3 regions of the Moritella viscosa genome follow, and region 3 is predicted to be linked to each of the others. Evidence: predicted binding sites of a transcription regulator. Region 3 holds the regulator's gene; each other region holds the start of a gene.
The links. Region 3 encodes ArgR, which controls arginine synthesis, uptake and breakdown. Its sites were predicted from a motif close to ANTGAATANNTATTCANT; they were not measured.
Positions count from the first base shown of each region.

Region 1: the regulator ArgR is predicted to act here: its motif matches at 3,559-3,576, upstream of BT797_RS00025 (aspartate aminotransferase family protein).
Region 2: the regulator ArgR is predicted to act here: its motif matches at 3,041-3,058, upstream of BT797_RS02995 (YjiH family protein).

Region 1 is NZ_FPLG01000001.1:2,236-7,729, reverse strand. It holds gene BT797_RS00040 (cache domain-containing protein) at 1-313, opposite strand, end outside; gene BT797_RS00035 (OsmC family protein) at 590-994, opposite strand; gene crp (cAMP-activated global transcriptional regulator CRP) at 1,279-1,920, shown strand; gene BT797_RS00025 (aspartate aminotransferase family protein) at 2,291-3,496, opposite strand; gene BT797_RS00020 (anthranilate synthase component II) at 3,672-4,253, opposite strand; gene BT797_RS00015 (ammonium transporter) at 4,432-5,494, opposite strand, start outside.
Region 2 is NZ_FPLG01000019.1:11,116-16,609, forward strand. It holds gene BT797_RS02985 (hypothetical protein) at 1-203, opposite strand, end outside; gene BT797_RS02990 (DUF3859 domain-containing protein) at 500-1,336, shown strand; gene BT797_RS02995 (YjiH family protein) at 1,685-3,031, opposite strand; gene BT797_RS03000 (RCC1 domain-containing protein) at 3,425-3,958, shown strand; gene BT797_RS03005 (hypothetical protein) at 4,261-5,494, shown strand, end outside.
Region 3 is NZ_FPLG01000087.1:51,910-57,403, reverse strand. It holds gene BT797_RS11910 (ABC transporter permease) at 66-1,697, shown strand; gene BT797_RS11905 (ABC transporter ATP-binding protein) at 1,697-2,752, shown strand; gene argR (transcriptional regulator ArgR) at 2,847-3,308, opposite strand; gene artP (arginine ABC transporter ATP-binding protein ArtP) at 3,632-4,372, shown strand; gene BT797_RS11890 (transporter substrate-binding domain-containing protein) at 4,405-5,148, shown strand; gene artQ (arginine ABC transporter permease ArtQ) at 5,281-5,494, shown strand, end outside.

The sequences.
Region 1 (5,494 bases), on a different contig from region 3:
CACCACCTAAAGAAGCAAGCAAGGTGTAGTTATCATCGAAGACAAAGATATAATTCCCATCAAGTAAAGATAGGCGCTTTAAGGCTTGCTTTTGTGCCTGTTCAAGTGACAAAACACCAGACTGGTAATACAGATCGTAACGTTGAAAGATAACTTCCGTTTTATTAATAATATTAATAAGACGTGACTTCCTTTCTGTCAGCATTTCTTCGCGTAATATTGATAAATAACCCAATGCAATAAAAATCAACGCGATAAAACTAAATACAACACATAAGGTAATTTTACAGATAACAGAATTACGACGGCACATTACAGTCTCTACAACCTAACACAACAAAACACAACAAAACACAACAAAACACAACAAAACAATCTACCATCATGCTAACACATAAAAACATAAACGACTGTAAACAATAAGGAAAATGAAAATTAAGGTTCAATTTGAAACACATTATATTATCAGTAACCCTATTGTGTATATTTTCATCATTGTTGTATGACGAGAATGCAATAACTTGGGGGGAGATAAATTAACGATAAGCATGCAGTATACCTACCATTAATAATTGGCAATCAAGGCAATTTATTTAGCTACAATTTCATAGCTTGAGGTCACTTCCGCTGCTTTTTCTAGCATTTTAGCGACTGAGCAATATTTCTCCATCGATAATTCAACAGCACGTTTTACTTTTTTCTCATTTAGATCATGACCCGAAACCACAAAATGGGCATTGATTTTTGTAAATACACGTGGCGGTTCTGCTGCACGTTCACTCGTTAAATTCACTTCACAACCAAGGATATTTTGACGGCCTGTCTTCAAAATATCGACAACATCAATAGAGCTACACGCCCCCATACCCATGAGGACAACTTCCATCGGGCTTGCTGCGATACCATTACGATCACCATCCATAAGGATACCGTGACCCGTTTCTGACGTCCCCATCAGTTGCATTTTGTCGATCCACTTCACATTTGCTTTCATAAAACACCTAGTTAATGTCTAATTCGAAGGCATTAGACAATATTTAACACTACATTAGCAATTAAATACCGTTCCATATCCCAAATATAGTTAAAAGTCACAAATAAACAGTAAGTCAATATTCAAAAAATGATATATTCACGTTGATATTGAACAGAAATCAACTCAGTTCTTGCTTATTAGTGTTATTGTCTCTTATGCTATCAAGTCAGTAATAATAATAAAATTAAAATATCGCAACACGGACATAATTTGCGATTATAATAACTTACAGAGGAATACCCATGGTTGTTATCGGCAAGCCACAATCTGACCCTACTTTAGAATGGTTTTTATCTCACTGCCATATTCACAAGTACCCTTCAAAAAGTACCCTGATCCATGCTGGAGAAAAAGCGGAAACTTTGTATTTTATAGTTAAAGGTTCTGTGGCAGTTCTAATTAAAGATGAAGAAGGCAAAGAAATGATCCTTTCTTATCTAAATCAAGGTGACTTCATGGGTGAACTAGGCCTATTTGAAGATACAGAAGAACCTATACGTAGTGCATGGATCCGTGCTAAATCACCATGTGAAGTAGCAGAGATTTCGTATAAAAAATTCCGTCAATTAATCCAAGTCAACCCTGAAATCCTAATGCGTTTATCAGGTCAAATGGCTGAGCGTCTACAGATAACAAGTCAAAAAGTTGGTGATCTAGCATTCCTAGACGTAACTGGCCGTATTGCACAAACGCTATTAAGCTTAGCAAAACAGCCTGACGCAATGACGCACCCAGACGGTATGCAAATTAAAATTACTCGTCAAGAAATTGGTCAAATCGTTGGTTGTTCACGTGAAACCGTTGGCCGTATTTTGAAAATGCTTGAAGAGCAAGAGTTGATCTCCGCTCATGGTAAAACGATTGTTGTATTTGGCACGCGCTAATCCAACTCGTTTACTAAAATAATAAAAGCAACGCCTGATTCATTATATAATAAATCAGGCGTCATTTTTAATTACGTATGCTTTATTTTGAATTACCTTGTCGTTTATTCAATCGCTTAATTAACACTGACTTATCACTACGCTACTCATCTTCATCTTCATCTTGTAATTCAACATAAACTATCACTCACTTCGCAAGTCATACTGAAGAGATTGCATCATCAATCAAGATCGCATTTTATTTTATTGCTAACAACATGTCAGTATCGGTATAGACAACGCAACGAACATCATTATCATAACCAATACATCTATATTAAACGCTGTGAGGGATGATATAGGTACAACCTGAACCGCATATTGGTATGCGTTAAGCAGATAGCCATTTTTCGATAGCAAGACGAAGCTTTTTCATACCTGCATAAATATCTTCTTCTGGGATATTCAGAGCAGGTGTAAAACGTAAAACATTCGCGCCAGCGACCAATAGTAATAACCCTTCTTGAGCCGCTTGCCTCATAATCGCAATTGCCTGACCTTGGTATTGCTCAGTTAATTCGGCACCTAATAACAAGCCTTCACCACGAATGTCAGAAAAAATAGCATATTGATTGTTTATCTCAGTTAATGCATCTTGGAAAATCGTAGACTTTGCTTTAACTTGCGCTAAAAACGCCTCATCATTAACCGTATCAACAACAACCTCCGCAACACTACAAGCAAGCGGGTTTCCCCCATAAGTACTGCCATGTGTACCCACAGTAAAACTATCAGCAATAGCCGCTGTTGTTAGCATTGCCGCAATAGGAAAACCAGCACCAAGACCTTTTGCTGAGGTTAAAATATCAGGTTTGATATCAGTATGTTGATAAGCATAAAAATGCCCAGTACGACCAACACCCGTTTGTACTTCATCAAATATCAGCAGTGCATTATATTTATCACAAAGCGCACGCACACCAATCAAAAACTGTTGATTAGATGCATGTATGCCCCCTTCCCCTTGTAAAGGTTCCACTATTACTGCACAGGTTTTATCGCTGATTAATGCTTCGAATGCACTAAGATCATTAAAATCAACATGCTCTATAGCTCCAGGCTTAGGGCCAAACCCGTCCGAGTAAGTTGATTGCCCCCCCACAGAGACAGTAAAAAAAGTTCTGCCGTGGAATCCCTGATTAAAGGCGATGATCTGATCTTTGCCTTCACCAAACTTATCATGTGCATAACGACGCGCTAACTTTAACGCCGCTTCATTAGCTTCCGCACCGGAGTTAGCAAAAAATACTTTATCCGCAAACGTCGCGTTTGTCAGTTTGTTAGCTAACCTTAATGCCGGCTCATTAGTAAGTAAATTACTCACATGCCATAATTTCTGGCTTTGTGCTTGCAGCGTGTTCACTAAAGGAGGATAGCAATGGCCTAAACAACTAACAGCAATTCCAGCAGCAAAATCAATGTATTCATTACCATTTTGATCCCAAAGGCGTGACCCTTGACCTCGAACGGGGATCATCTCAGCTGGAGCATAGTTAGGAACCATTACATTATCAAAATCTTCCCGAATAACATCCATTATATTATTGCTCATATTCCTTTCCTCTCAGTGAATGTCTAAATCCTTTAACCACACCAACGCGTGAATATATATTCAATAATTATACATAAGCAATCACAGGTCAAGCTTCATATGTAATAAAACTGCAGAAATTTTACTAATTTTTAGGTTAAGGTTAATCTCTTGATATTAGCTAGTTTCTGAGTAGAAAGTTATTTAATAACTCTTTACCTTGCTCGGTTAAAATGCTTTCAGGATGAAACTGCACGCCTTCTAATGCGAGGCTTTTATGCTTAAACGCCATGATCTCATCAAATTCACCTTTATCATCTTCAGTCCACGCAGTGATCTCAAATTCGTCAGATAACGTCAAGGTTTCAACAATCAAAGAATGATAACGCGTAACTGTTAAGGGATTATTTAACCCCGTAAAAACGCCTTTACCTTTGTGCTGAATTTTCGATGTTTTACCATGCATCATTTTTTTAGCTTTGATAACATTTCCACCAAATACTTGAGCAATAGATTGATGCCCAAGGCAAACACCTAAAATTGGGATTTTCCCTGCAAACTGTTTAATAACAGATAATGAAATACCTGCATCACTTGGTGTACACGGTCCAGGAGAAATAACTAAATAATCAGGAGACAGGGTAGATATTTGCTCCAGTGAAATTTCGTCATTACGCTTAACTACAACGTCTTGCCCAAGTTCAGAGAAGTATTGAAATAAATTAAACGTAAAACTATCGTAGTTATCGATAATAAGTAACATGGAGGATTAAAATTCTAATGAGGAAACTAAATGAATAATATCATAGGTAGAAATGGGATTCTAATAATCTACCTTCGAATAAATCGACGCGATTAAGTAACTTTTATATTTAAAAAAGCAAATAAAAAGCTCAGCAATTGCTGAGCTTTTATTAGCTATAACTTACTATCAACTGTATTTATTTAACTGATACAAACTCAGGGTAAGCATCGATACCACAGTCAGCCATATCCATACCTGTAATTTCTTCTTCTTCAGTAACACGAATACCCATTGTAGCTTTAAGTACTGCCCACACTAAGATACTTGCTGCGAATACCCAAGCGAAGATAATAGCTGCACCGTATATTTGAGCACCGAATGTTGCATCAGCATTGCTAAATGGAACAACCATTAAACCGAATAGGCCACACACACCATGTACAGAGATTGCACCGACTGGATCATCAATCTTCGCTTTATCTAATGCTACGATGCTAAATACAACTAACGCACCACCTAAAGCACCTAATAATGTTGCAAATGCTGGGGCAGGACTCAGAGGGTCGGCTGTGATAGTTACCAAACCAGCTAATGCACCATTAAGAATCATTGTTAAGTCAGCTTTGCCCCACATTATTTTAGTGATAAGCAATGCTGCTACAGCACCAGCCGCAGCCGCCGCGTTCGTATTCATAAAGATTTGACCAACAGCCGTTGCATTTGCAGCATCTGAAAGTAGTAGTTGTGAGCCACCATTGAAACCAAACCAACCCATCCATAAGATAAATGCACCTAATGTTGCTAATGGCATATTTGAACCAGGGATTGGGTACACTTCACCGTTCTTACCATATTTACCCTTACGAGCACCCAGTAGAAGTACCGCAGCAAATGCAGCAGCCGCACCAGCCATATGAACAATACCAGAACCAGCGAAATCAGAGAAACCAGCTTCAGATAAGAAACCACCACCCCAAGTCCAATAACCTTCAATCGGGTAGATAACACCGGTTAAAACGACGGTGAAAGCGAGGAATGCCCATAATTTCATACGCTCAGCAACCGCACCAGATACGATAGACATAGCTGTTGCAACGAATACAACTTGGAAGAAGAAATCTGATTCTAATGAGTGATCCGCACCATCAGATTGTGAACCAATTAAAGAACCAAATGATGGGATAATACCGCCTTTAGCATTATCAACATACATGATGTTATAACCGACTAGTAAAAACATAATACAGGCGATTGAATAA
Region 2 (5,494 bases), on a different contig from region 3:
GAAGACGTTTGCTCTTTTAGATTATGTTCAACTTGCGAACCGCGTTCAACAAGAGATTCAAAAAGTTGCGTTGCTTTATCTGATGATTTTGATGCTTCATCAACGACGGTGCCATAAACACCAAAACCAGCAGTGATAGATGTTTTTGCTGTGTCTTTTGCGGCAGTGTAGATAGTTTTTGCTTGGTTAAGTAAGTTACTCATGATTATCACTCCTAGTTAAATAATTTAGATTAAGGTTTGTTCCAACTGAGTTAATCATATTGTTTTTATTTAGAAATATAATTCCAAGGAAAATAAATTTATCAATAGAAGTGTTCTATTAGATTTAACTCGTATTTGGCGATAAGTTGGATGATGAGAGTGATAGTTGAACGCTGGCATAAACATAACGAACTAAAATGCGGTATTAATTTATTAAGACAATACTATAATACTTTGATTTTATTATATATTGGTTATTATGTACCCCTTAATATTATCAATATAGGGAAATTAGTGTGGTAAAAAATAATTCAGTGTTAAAAATTGCATCTTCGTTAGTGCTTTTACTTAGCTTAGCCGCTTGTTCTAATAGCAAGATTACAGAAACAGAATCTAAAATGTCATTAACTGCAGAACTGATCACGGCTGAAATAACTCAGTCTGGTTTGGCTCAGCCAATTATTAATGGTGGTCAGGCCGTTGGTTATAAATATAAGCGCACCTTAGCTGTGCCCGCACAAAAAGGTCACTATTTTGGTTTTGAATATAGTGTTAAGCCGATAGATGAGGTAGCCGGTAAACAGCAAAGACATTTACCTGTGACAATTCAAGTTACTCACCCTGAAATGCTAGTTAATGGTAAAAAGACCACGGTAACGAGCTGGCAGGATATGATGTATTTTGGTCGTAGCAACTATACGATGTGGCAGTTCGAATCAGACGCTGAATTACTGAACGGGCAATGGAACATAAGTGTGCTACTGCAAAATGAGGTTGTGGTTGAAAAAAGCTTTTTCGTTATGGTTCCGCCACCAAGACCTGCTAAGGTCACTGAGGTTTGCGTCGCTGAAGTTGATAAATTCCCCAAGCCCTTACAAGACGCGCATACTGCTTGTTGTAGTAATAATGATTCAGACGCATGTTACACTTTTGCTTGGCGTGGTTTAGAGCCTCTTCGTGATAAGAGCGGGGCTTTGTTGTACTTCGCTAAAAGTTGTGAAATGGGTAATATTTCCGGTTGTAGCACTGCAGCTAAAATAACTACTAGTGAAAATCAAAAAAACGTTTATCTTAATAAAGCGTGTGACTTAAAAGATATTATGAGCTGTATCGACGTTGGTAGAATGCCATAAACTTGTTATTTTATCGCCTTGCTATTTTATGTGAGGCGTTAAAGAAATTACATGAATGAAGTGTATCTTAGTTATATTTAGTACAAAGGTTTACAGGGTGGTAACGGCGAGTGAATTTATATTCCACCAATTTTCGTATGAAATATAAAAGTTGTGCTCTATCAGTTATGGAAAGCAACCCTGATGGCAGAAACAAAAAGGTTGTAATCGAAAAAGTGTATAACCAATTCCATAAAAGATGTCGGAAAATATAGTGATGATAAATGTTATTACGATGCGGAGCTTCGTAAGCAGGAGATAACTGCCTGGAAAAAGTGTTGCGGCATGACTGCCGCAACTGAGGTTATATTAGAACAACATGTGCGCACATAATGCGATTACAGGTAATGTAACTAATGTACGTAGAATGAAGATCGCGATTAACTCAATGATGTTCACTGGGATCTTACTTGATAAGATTACCGAGCCTGTTTCCGACATAAAGATTAGCTGAGAGATAGATAATGCAGCAATCACGAACTTAGTGATATCGCTCTCAATGGTTGATGCTGCGATAATCGATGGTACGTACATATCAGTAAAACCAACCAGTACCGTCTCTGCTGCTGCTTGTGCTTCAGGTAGATCTAATAGCTCTAATAGTGGCACAAAAGGTACACCTAACCATGCAAATAACGGTGTTGTTTCGGCAATAACCAAACCAATCGTACCAACAGCCATTATCACTGGTAATACACCGAACATCATATCTAATGAATTTTGTAGACCTTCACTAAACGTTGATTTTATGCCTTTTACTTTACTCGCTCTTTCCAGCGCTAGTTGGTAGCCGTATTTGACAGCTGACAGTGACTCCGGAATAAGTTCGTTATCAAGATCTGGTTTGCTACCATCAATGTATGTGTCTTTTTTATAGCTTAGCGGTGGCAGAAACTGAATAATCATTGCTGCGATAATGCCAGACAGACAAATTGTTGCGTAGAAAGGAACAAAGTAATTTTCTAAGCCAACCTGTGTTAATACCACCAAAGAAAACGAAATACCGACTGGTGAAAACATGGTTGCAACAACAGCAGCTTCTCTTTGTGTATATTTTTTTTCTTCATATTGTTTACTTGTTAAAATCACACCAACCGTACCATCACCAAGCCATGATGAAATACAGTCAATAGCAGAACGACCTGGCAAACGAAATACAGGGCGCATGACTTTACTTAAAATAGTGCCTAAGAACTCGAGTAAGCCGAAGTTTAATAATAATGGCAGTAATAAGCCGGCAAAGAAAAAGGTAACAAGAAGTGATGGCAATAGATCATGCAATACTAGCCCGCCGGTATTTGCGCTCCAAATGAACTCTGGACCAACCTTATAAAGTGCGAATAATGTGAATGCAGCACCAAGAACACGGATCACAACCCAAATAGGGGTAAGAATAAATAAACGCGTTAATAATTCAGAGTGAACAATAAATGCAGGTTTAATTGTATTAGCAAATACAGAGATCAGTGCTGATAAACAAATAATCGTGGTAATGAGTGGATGAATCGCGTCACCTAGCAGACCTTTTACGCCTTTAGCCATTAAAGCCAGTGGGAATGTAAAATTACCATCAACGCTTAATGGTGCAAGAAAGAAAAATAATCCAAATAAAGACGGGATTAAAAATACTAATATATTTTTTCTGGTTTCACTCATTGAATTCTCCGTGATTTTTTATTCATTTAAACTGAGTTTTTATTCTGAGTTGCGATTTTACTTTTATATGTCGTATAGTCAACACATAAACCTATAAATAATAAAAAATACCGAAGTTTATTTTACTTTACTGGGGTTTCTGGTGTTGAATATGTTTAATTCTGGTTGGTTTAGTAGTGTGTTTAACTGATACTACATCTAAGAGTGCTCAAATGCGTCTAATAGTGTTCATTTGTCCTTAAATGTATCTAATTGTGTTCAATTGTATCGAAATGTATTGCTCGTGTTTAAACTCTTGATTGTAATTATGATTGCAGTAATGATAGTGAAACGCATTATCAATCGCGCGAGATTGTTAATATATAACCTAGTATTTTGCATGAAGGTATAGGAATGAAAAACACTTTTTTAATTGGACTGATTTGCTTGTTTTTAGCGGGATGTGGTAGTGGTGATCCTGGAGATACCTCTACTAAAGATATTTCCACTGAGGATAAACCAGCCCCTATTATTAATTCTAATATTTCTGCTTTTGCAGCATTAAAAAAAGACGGTTCGGTAGTAACCTGGGGTTCTTCTTGGGGCGGCGATTCTAGTGCGGTTGCTGGTGAATTAACGGATGTCAGCGTTATTTATTCGACTAATGGCGCTTTTGCGGCGTTAAAAAAAGACGGTTCAGTAGTAACTTGGGGTGAGCCTGATTTTGGTGGCGATTCTAGTGCGGTTGCTGGTGAATTAACGGATGTCAGTGTTATTTATCCTGCAGGAGATACTTTTGCAGCGTTAAAAAAAGACGGTTCGGTAGTCACTTGGGGTAATAGTCGACGTGGTGGTGATTCGAGTTCGGTTGCTAATGAATTAACGGATATCAGAGTTATTTATTCTACAGATTCTGCTTTTGCTGCATTAAAAAAGACGGCTCGGTAGTAACTTGGGGAACTTCTTGGGGGGGCGGGGATTCTAGAGCGGTTACTGACAAATTAGTTTTTAATTAAGGTGATACTCCTTCTATTTAAAGGTATTTGTGTTCCTCTTTGTCACCTGAAATAGTAAGAGGACCTTTTTCTACTTTGATATTAAGCGAATGTTCAGAACATTTAGTTGCTGTGACTGTAATTGCATATTTATTTTGCCAATAATTTAAAAATACAATCTTACAATGTAAGTGATAATGACAATCATTATCATTTGTGTATAATCGCAGCACCATTTTTTATAAGAATATGATAATGAAAAAATACACAATATTAGTTTTAATACTTGCTTTGGCAGGTTGTGATAAGGATGTTAAGTCAGTTGATCGTTCTAAAGTAGCGGAATCACCTGTGAAAGTGGAGGTGCCTGACAAGGTGGAAGTACCTGACACGTCAGTTATTAAGCTAACAACCGACCCTGTATTTCAAGTGAAGAAGGGCACTCGGTTTGTAACCGATCAACTTACGTTTAATTTTGTTAAAACCATTAATGCAGAAATTAAAGTTTATGATAAAGATCATGCGATGATTTTTGAGAAGGTTATATCTTCTGCTGCATCTGAAATTACTGTTAATGTGGGCTCTGGGTACAATAATACAAGCCTTAAATATGGTAAATATTTTTATGAGATAAGTACTTCTTTACCTGACGGTTCAGCAGAAGAAGTATTTAAGGGATCATTTGATAAAATCCTTCGTCCTATAGCCACATTTAACAATAAGATTTCAGATATTAGTATTTTTGGCGATACGCTCTATGTCGCTACAGGCGATATGATGAAGGATGTAGAAGTTCGTTCCGTTAATATTAAATCGGACGACATAACGCTACTGAATATATCTGGGAAAGATTTACCTAAACCTATTTATGATATGGCTAGAGTAGGTAATAAACTATATATGGGTGGTCGGAAGGATCAATATATGGGAGGGAAGCTACTTGTTGAATATGACTTGGATAGCAACATAGTATCCGATCTAGACAGTCGATTATCATGCAAAACAAAGAATGATGATGAGTGTTCTGCTGTATTCAGTTTAGCTTCTATGTTAGATAAGCTTTATATAGGGACTAGTGATGGATTATTTTCTTATAAAGATGGCTTATTTTCTAAAATCACAGAACATGGCCTAGATGAGTTTACAGACTTTAAATCTTTATTTGTTGATAGCCAAGATCGTGTATGGGCGGGTTCTATGATAAAAGGTGGTATTTCTTATTATGCAAAAGGTTCTTGGACACCAATGACAGAGCTTAACTCCCAAATGCCTGCTGGCGGGATACTTGCTTTTTCTGAAGATAATAATAGAAATATTTACATGGCTAATAATATTAATGGATTAATAAAATATAATTCTGAATCTAATAACTTGGAGCAGTTTACACCTCATAATTCAGGGATTATAGACCATAATTTAGTATCTGTTGCATATACTGACGGGATTATTGTTGGCTCACATGATTATGGTATTGCTAAATCTGAAGATG
Region 3 (5,494 bases):
TGGTTTAGTTACTTAGTAACTGACCAGCCTTTTCGCGTATCTAAACAGGAGTTATTTTTCCGTTCATGAATCATAAGTTAGCCTTTTCTTGGCATTCTAGTAGTTGGTTTATTGCGATAATGTTAGCGCTACCTATTGCCGCGTTGTTTTATCAGGCAATTGGTCCCAGTGCTGATGTTTTTCAACACCTTATTGATACAGTACTTCTCGACTATGTTCAAAATACCTTCGCACTTGTTTTCCTTGTTTGTTTAATCAGTAGTATTATCGCGTTACCTGCCGCTTGGCTTATTGCCATGTGTGATTTTCCTGGGCGTAAAAGTTTACAGTGGGCATTGATGTTACCAATGGCCATGCCTGCTTATATTGTGGCCTATATTTATACTGATATGTTTGATTATGCTGGACCGGTACAAATTGCCTTACGCGGTATATTTGGCTGGCAGAGTGCCAGTGATTATTGGTTTTTTGATATCCGAACCATACCCGGTGCTGCAACTGTTTTAGCATTGGTGTTATATCCTTATCTTTATTTATTAGCTCGGACTTCATTTCTGGAACAATCAACCAGCCTTATTCAAGCAAGCCGTGTACTCGGCAGTTCAGCACTATCGAGCTGTATTCGTGTGTCATTACCCCTTGCGCGTCCTGCAATTGCTGTTGGTTTATCGCTGATCGCGATGGAGACTGTTGCTGATTTTGCTACGGTGAATTATTTCGCGGTAAATACGTTAACCACTGCGGTTTATGATACTTGGATTGGTCACGGTAGTTTAACGGCTGCCGCGCAATTATCGGTGATGACGTTATCGGTGATCTTATTGTTTGTCGGTTTAGAGCGTTTTGCACGTCGTAAACAACAAGTGTTTCAAAAAAGCATGCTACATGAGCAAGAGGTGCGTTATCAGTTAACGGGCTGTGCTAAGTTATTGGCGATGGTTTGGTGCTGGTTGTTGGTGTTTGCTGGTTTCTTATTACCGTTTACGGTATTAGTTAATTATGCATGGCATTACTTTGCTGAATCTTGGACTGAGGAGTTCTTTCAATACAGTGCAAACAGCTTAATTCTTGCGGTTATTGTCGCTGGTTTAGCGGTTCTTTGTGCGATATTATTGGGTTTATACCGTCGTTTAGTCGGTTCTAAATATGCGACTATTCCAGCACGCATCAGCACCATGGGTTATGCATTACCCGGTACTGTATTAGCTATTGGTATTATTATTCCGTTAACGTCAGCCGACTTTTTATTAAATGATATGACTGAATTGTTGTGGGACTGGACACCGGGTTTGGTCTTTACTGGCACTAGTTTTGCACTTGTTTTTGCTTATCTTATTCGTTTTTCTGCGATAGCGGTGGGTTCTATTGAAAGCAGTATTGATAAAATATCGCCGTCACTAGATATGGTCACGCGCACGCTAGGGCACCGTCCGCATAGTATGATCCGTAAAATTCATATTCCCTTAATCCGGAAAGGTGTATTGGCAGCATTTTTGTTAGTCTTTATTGAATCAATGAAAGAGTTGCCAACGGCTTTGTTATTACGCCCATTTAACTATGAAACGCTAGCGACTTACGTATTTCAGTTTGCTTCTGATGAAATGTTAGAGCAGGCTGCATTAGCGGCCATTGTGATTGTGTTAGTTGGATTAATCCCGCTTATTTTCTTGAACCGTTCTTTGGAGCAACAGCACTGATGACACTATCTTCTTCTCCTGCTTTACGTATTTCTGATCTGCATTGTAGTTATGCTGGCGTCGATATTTTAATGGGGCTTGATCTGAGTTTAGGTAAAAACGAAATTCTGTGTTTATTAGGCCCAAGTGGTTGTGGTAAAACGACAACGTTAAAATTGATCGCGGGGTTACTACCACCCACGCAAGGTCGCATCGAAATTAACGGTAATGTCGTTGATAGTGGTGAATTCAACCTGGCACCAGATAAACGTAATGTGGGTATGATCTTTCAGGATTACGCATTATTTCCACATTTAACAGTGACTGACAATGTCGTATTTAGTTTACATAAACAAAGCAAAAGTAAACAAAAAGAAAAATTGGATTATGTACTTAATCTGGTTAATCTGACCGAATTCGCTGACCGTTATCCACATCAATTATCGGGTGGTCAACAGCAGCGTGTCGCTATTGCCCGGGCGTTGGCAAGTTCGCCGGCGTTATTATTACTTGATGAACCTTTCTCTAATATTGATAGTCAGGTACGCCATCACTTGATTGAAGAGATGCGCGGCTTACTTAAGTCGCATAACATGAGTGCTATCTTTGTTACCCACAGTAAAGAAGAAGCGTTTGCTTTTGCCGATCGTTTAGCTGTTTTTCATCAAGGTAAGATTGAGCAATTAGGGACGCCAAGTGAGCTATATAACCAACCTGCGACACGTTTTGTTGCAGACTTCTTAGGTAAGGTTAACTATTTAGATGCAGTGGTCGTCGATGACTACAGTGTACAAACTGCATTAGGTATTATTCGCGGTAAGCATAAGTTAACTGCAGCTGTTGGTGAACAAAAACTGCTAGCTCTTCGACCTCAACAATTAAACTTAGCACTTGCAGAGCGGGGGATCGCAGTGATCAGCAAGCAACAGTTCTTAGGTATGACTACACATTGCATTATCACCTTAATAGATAACAATATGGCATTATCGATATCAATGCAGCAACCAATGGTCATCGGTGATGTGGTGAAAGTGACAGTTGAAAATCATGAGCTGGTGTTATTTGATCATGATTAACTGATTAACTGATTAACTGATTAACTGATTAACTGATTAACGAAAGTAATGTTTGGCGTGCGAATCGTCGCTGCGCCAAACATTAATATGCTTATTACAGATACTCAAACAACTCTTTTACTGCACTATCTACTTCTGCAATAATAGTGGTGCTAGTCGGGGTTATGAAAATAGTGTCATCGCCTGCTATCGTCCCCAAAATTCCTTCAGTACGCCCTAATGAATCTAATAAACGAGCGATCAATTGTGCCGAGCCTGGGCTTGTTTGGATCACAATAAGACATTCATTATGGGAAATATCTAATACTAAGCTTTTTAACTGGCTGCTAATCGTTGGCACACCTAACTCCGCAGGGAGGCAATAAACCATTTCATCCTTGGCATTGCGTGTGCGTACTGCGCCAAACTTACTGAGCATTCTTGATACTTTCGATTGGTTAACGCTGTCAAAACCTTGATCTTTAAGCGCATCAACGATGTCACCTTGTGAACCCAGGTGCTCTTCTTTTAATAATCCTTTAAATGCTTTTACTAACTGATCTTGTTTTTCACTCATACTTGTTACCATGTCAGTTGATTCATCTATAATTCAAGTTGCTAATCTTAAAATTAATGTGGTTTTATTATGATACTGTCATTAATTTTATAGTTCATTTATAAAGTTTGCTACTAAGTCATTAATACAATGAATAAATGGATTAGGTTAGCGATGAACTGAATAATTATGCATATGATACCAGCAGGATAGATTTTATCTAGTTTATTTGGTTAATGTGGCACCTGTGCATAAAAACCGAATTAAAGTGAGTATTTATGTTGATATTGAGGTTTGTTCGGTTACTATACTTATATCTAGTGAAATTATATTCAGTTACCATTATGAGCATCGAACTAAAAAACATCTGTAAATCTTGGGGTCAACTTGATGTATTACAAAACATCGACCTTAAATGTGCAAAAGGCGAAACTTTAGTGCTGCTTGGTCCAAGTGGTGCTGGTAAGAGCTCACTGTTGCGTGTGCTTAATTTACTTGATACGCCAGATAATGGCTCTATCAGTATTGCCGGTGAAAAATTTGATTTTTCTGCCACACTGAGTGATAAGAAATTAGCTAAGCGTAGCCAGATGCTAAGACAGAAAGTAGGTATGGTATTTCAACAATACAACCTATGGCCGCATATGTCTGTGATGGATAACTTAATTGAAGCACCCGTTAAGATTTTAAAGCAAACAAAACAACACGCTCGTGAAGAGGCCATGAAGATCCTTGAGCAATTACAATTAACTGATAAAGCCGATGTATTTCCATTAGCCTTATCAGGTGGTCAACAGCAACGTGTCGCGATTGCACGTGCTTTAATGATGAAACCAGAAGTATTGTTATTTGATGAACCGACAGCGGCGTTAGATCCAGAGGTCACTAATCAAGTGGCTGAAATCATTAAATCATTAGCTATCACAGGTATTACGCAGGTTGTTGTTACGCACGAAGTGGACTTCGCGCGTAAAGTCGCTAGTCAGGTTTGTTATCTTGAAAACGGTGGAATTGTTGAATTTGGTGGTGCTGAGCACTTCCAGCAACCACAAACGCCACAGTTTACAAATTACTTAAAACATTAGATTATTTAAATATTAGGAATAGGTTGATCCAAATGAAAAAATTACTCACAGCATTAATTCTAACTTCAGCAGCGGCGCAAGTAACAGCGGCAGAACAAATAAAATTTGTCACTGAAGCGACATATCCTCCGTTTGAGATGATGGATGAAAATAACGAATTCCAAGGTTTTGATATTGATATCGCCCGCGCAGTTTGTACTGAATTAAAAGCTGAGTGTAGTTTTGCTAACCAGTCATTTGATAGTTTGATCCCAAGCCTAAAGTTCCGCCGTTATGATGCTGCAATTGCAGCAATGGACGTAACGCCAGCACGTCAAAAACAAGTTGATTTTTCTGATATTTATTATGAAAACTCAGCGGTACTTGTGGCTGAAAAAGGTAAATACAATGTGGTTGCTGATTTAGCAGGTAAAGCAGTAGGTGTACAAAATGGTACATCACACCAAGCTTACATGACAGATACTTATGCAGATGAAAAAGTATTATTACTTAACTTCCCATCATACCAAAAAGCATTTTTAGACCTTAAAAATGGTCGTATAAATGGTGTATTTTCAGACTCTGCAGTAGCGCACGATTGGTTAACTAAGCACAGTGGTGGTAACTACGAAACTGTGGGTAAAGCCGTCACTGATGCGAAATACTTTGGTGCTGGTTTTGCTATCGCAGTGCGTAAAGGTAATACTGAATTATTAGCTAAATTGAACAAAGGTTTACAAACGATTAAAGCGAACGGTACTTACGATAAGATTTACGCAAAATACTTTGCTAAATAACTGATAGCAGTGTTTAATCTCGGCCTGAGTTGCATTGCAACATCAGGGGATAGCCAAGTTATTGTAATAACGAGATAATTCATTTTAAAGTGCCTTCTAGGGGCACTTTTTGTTTTTACGTCCGGAGTTTTTATGGATCTTTTGCAGCTTCAATTATTATTGGATGCAACAAAAATCACCCTTGGCCTCGCGCTAACATCATTATTGGTTGGCTTGGTTCTTGCTATTTTATTCTGTGTTGCTGAAATGCAAAAGAACCCACTGATTGCCAAGCCGGTTAGCTTATTTGTTACTGTATTACGTGGTTTACCTGAGATATTGATTGTATTTTTCATTTTCTTTGGTG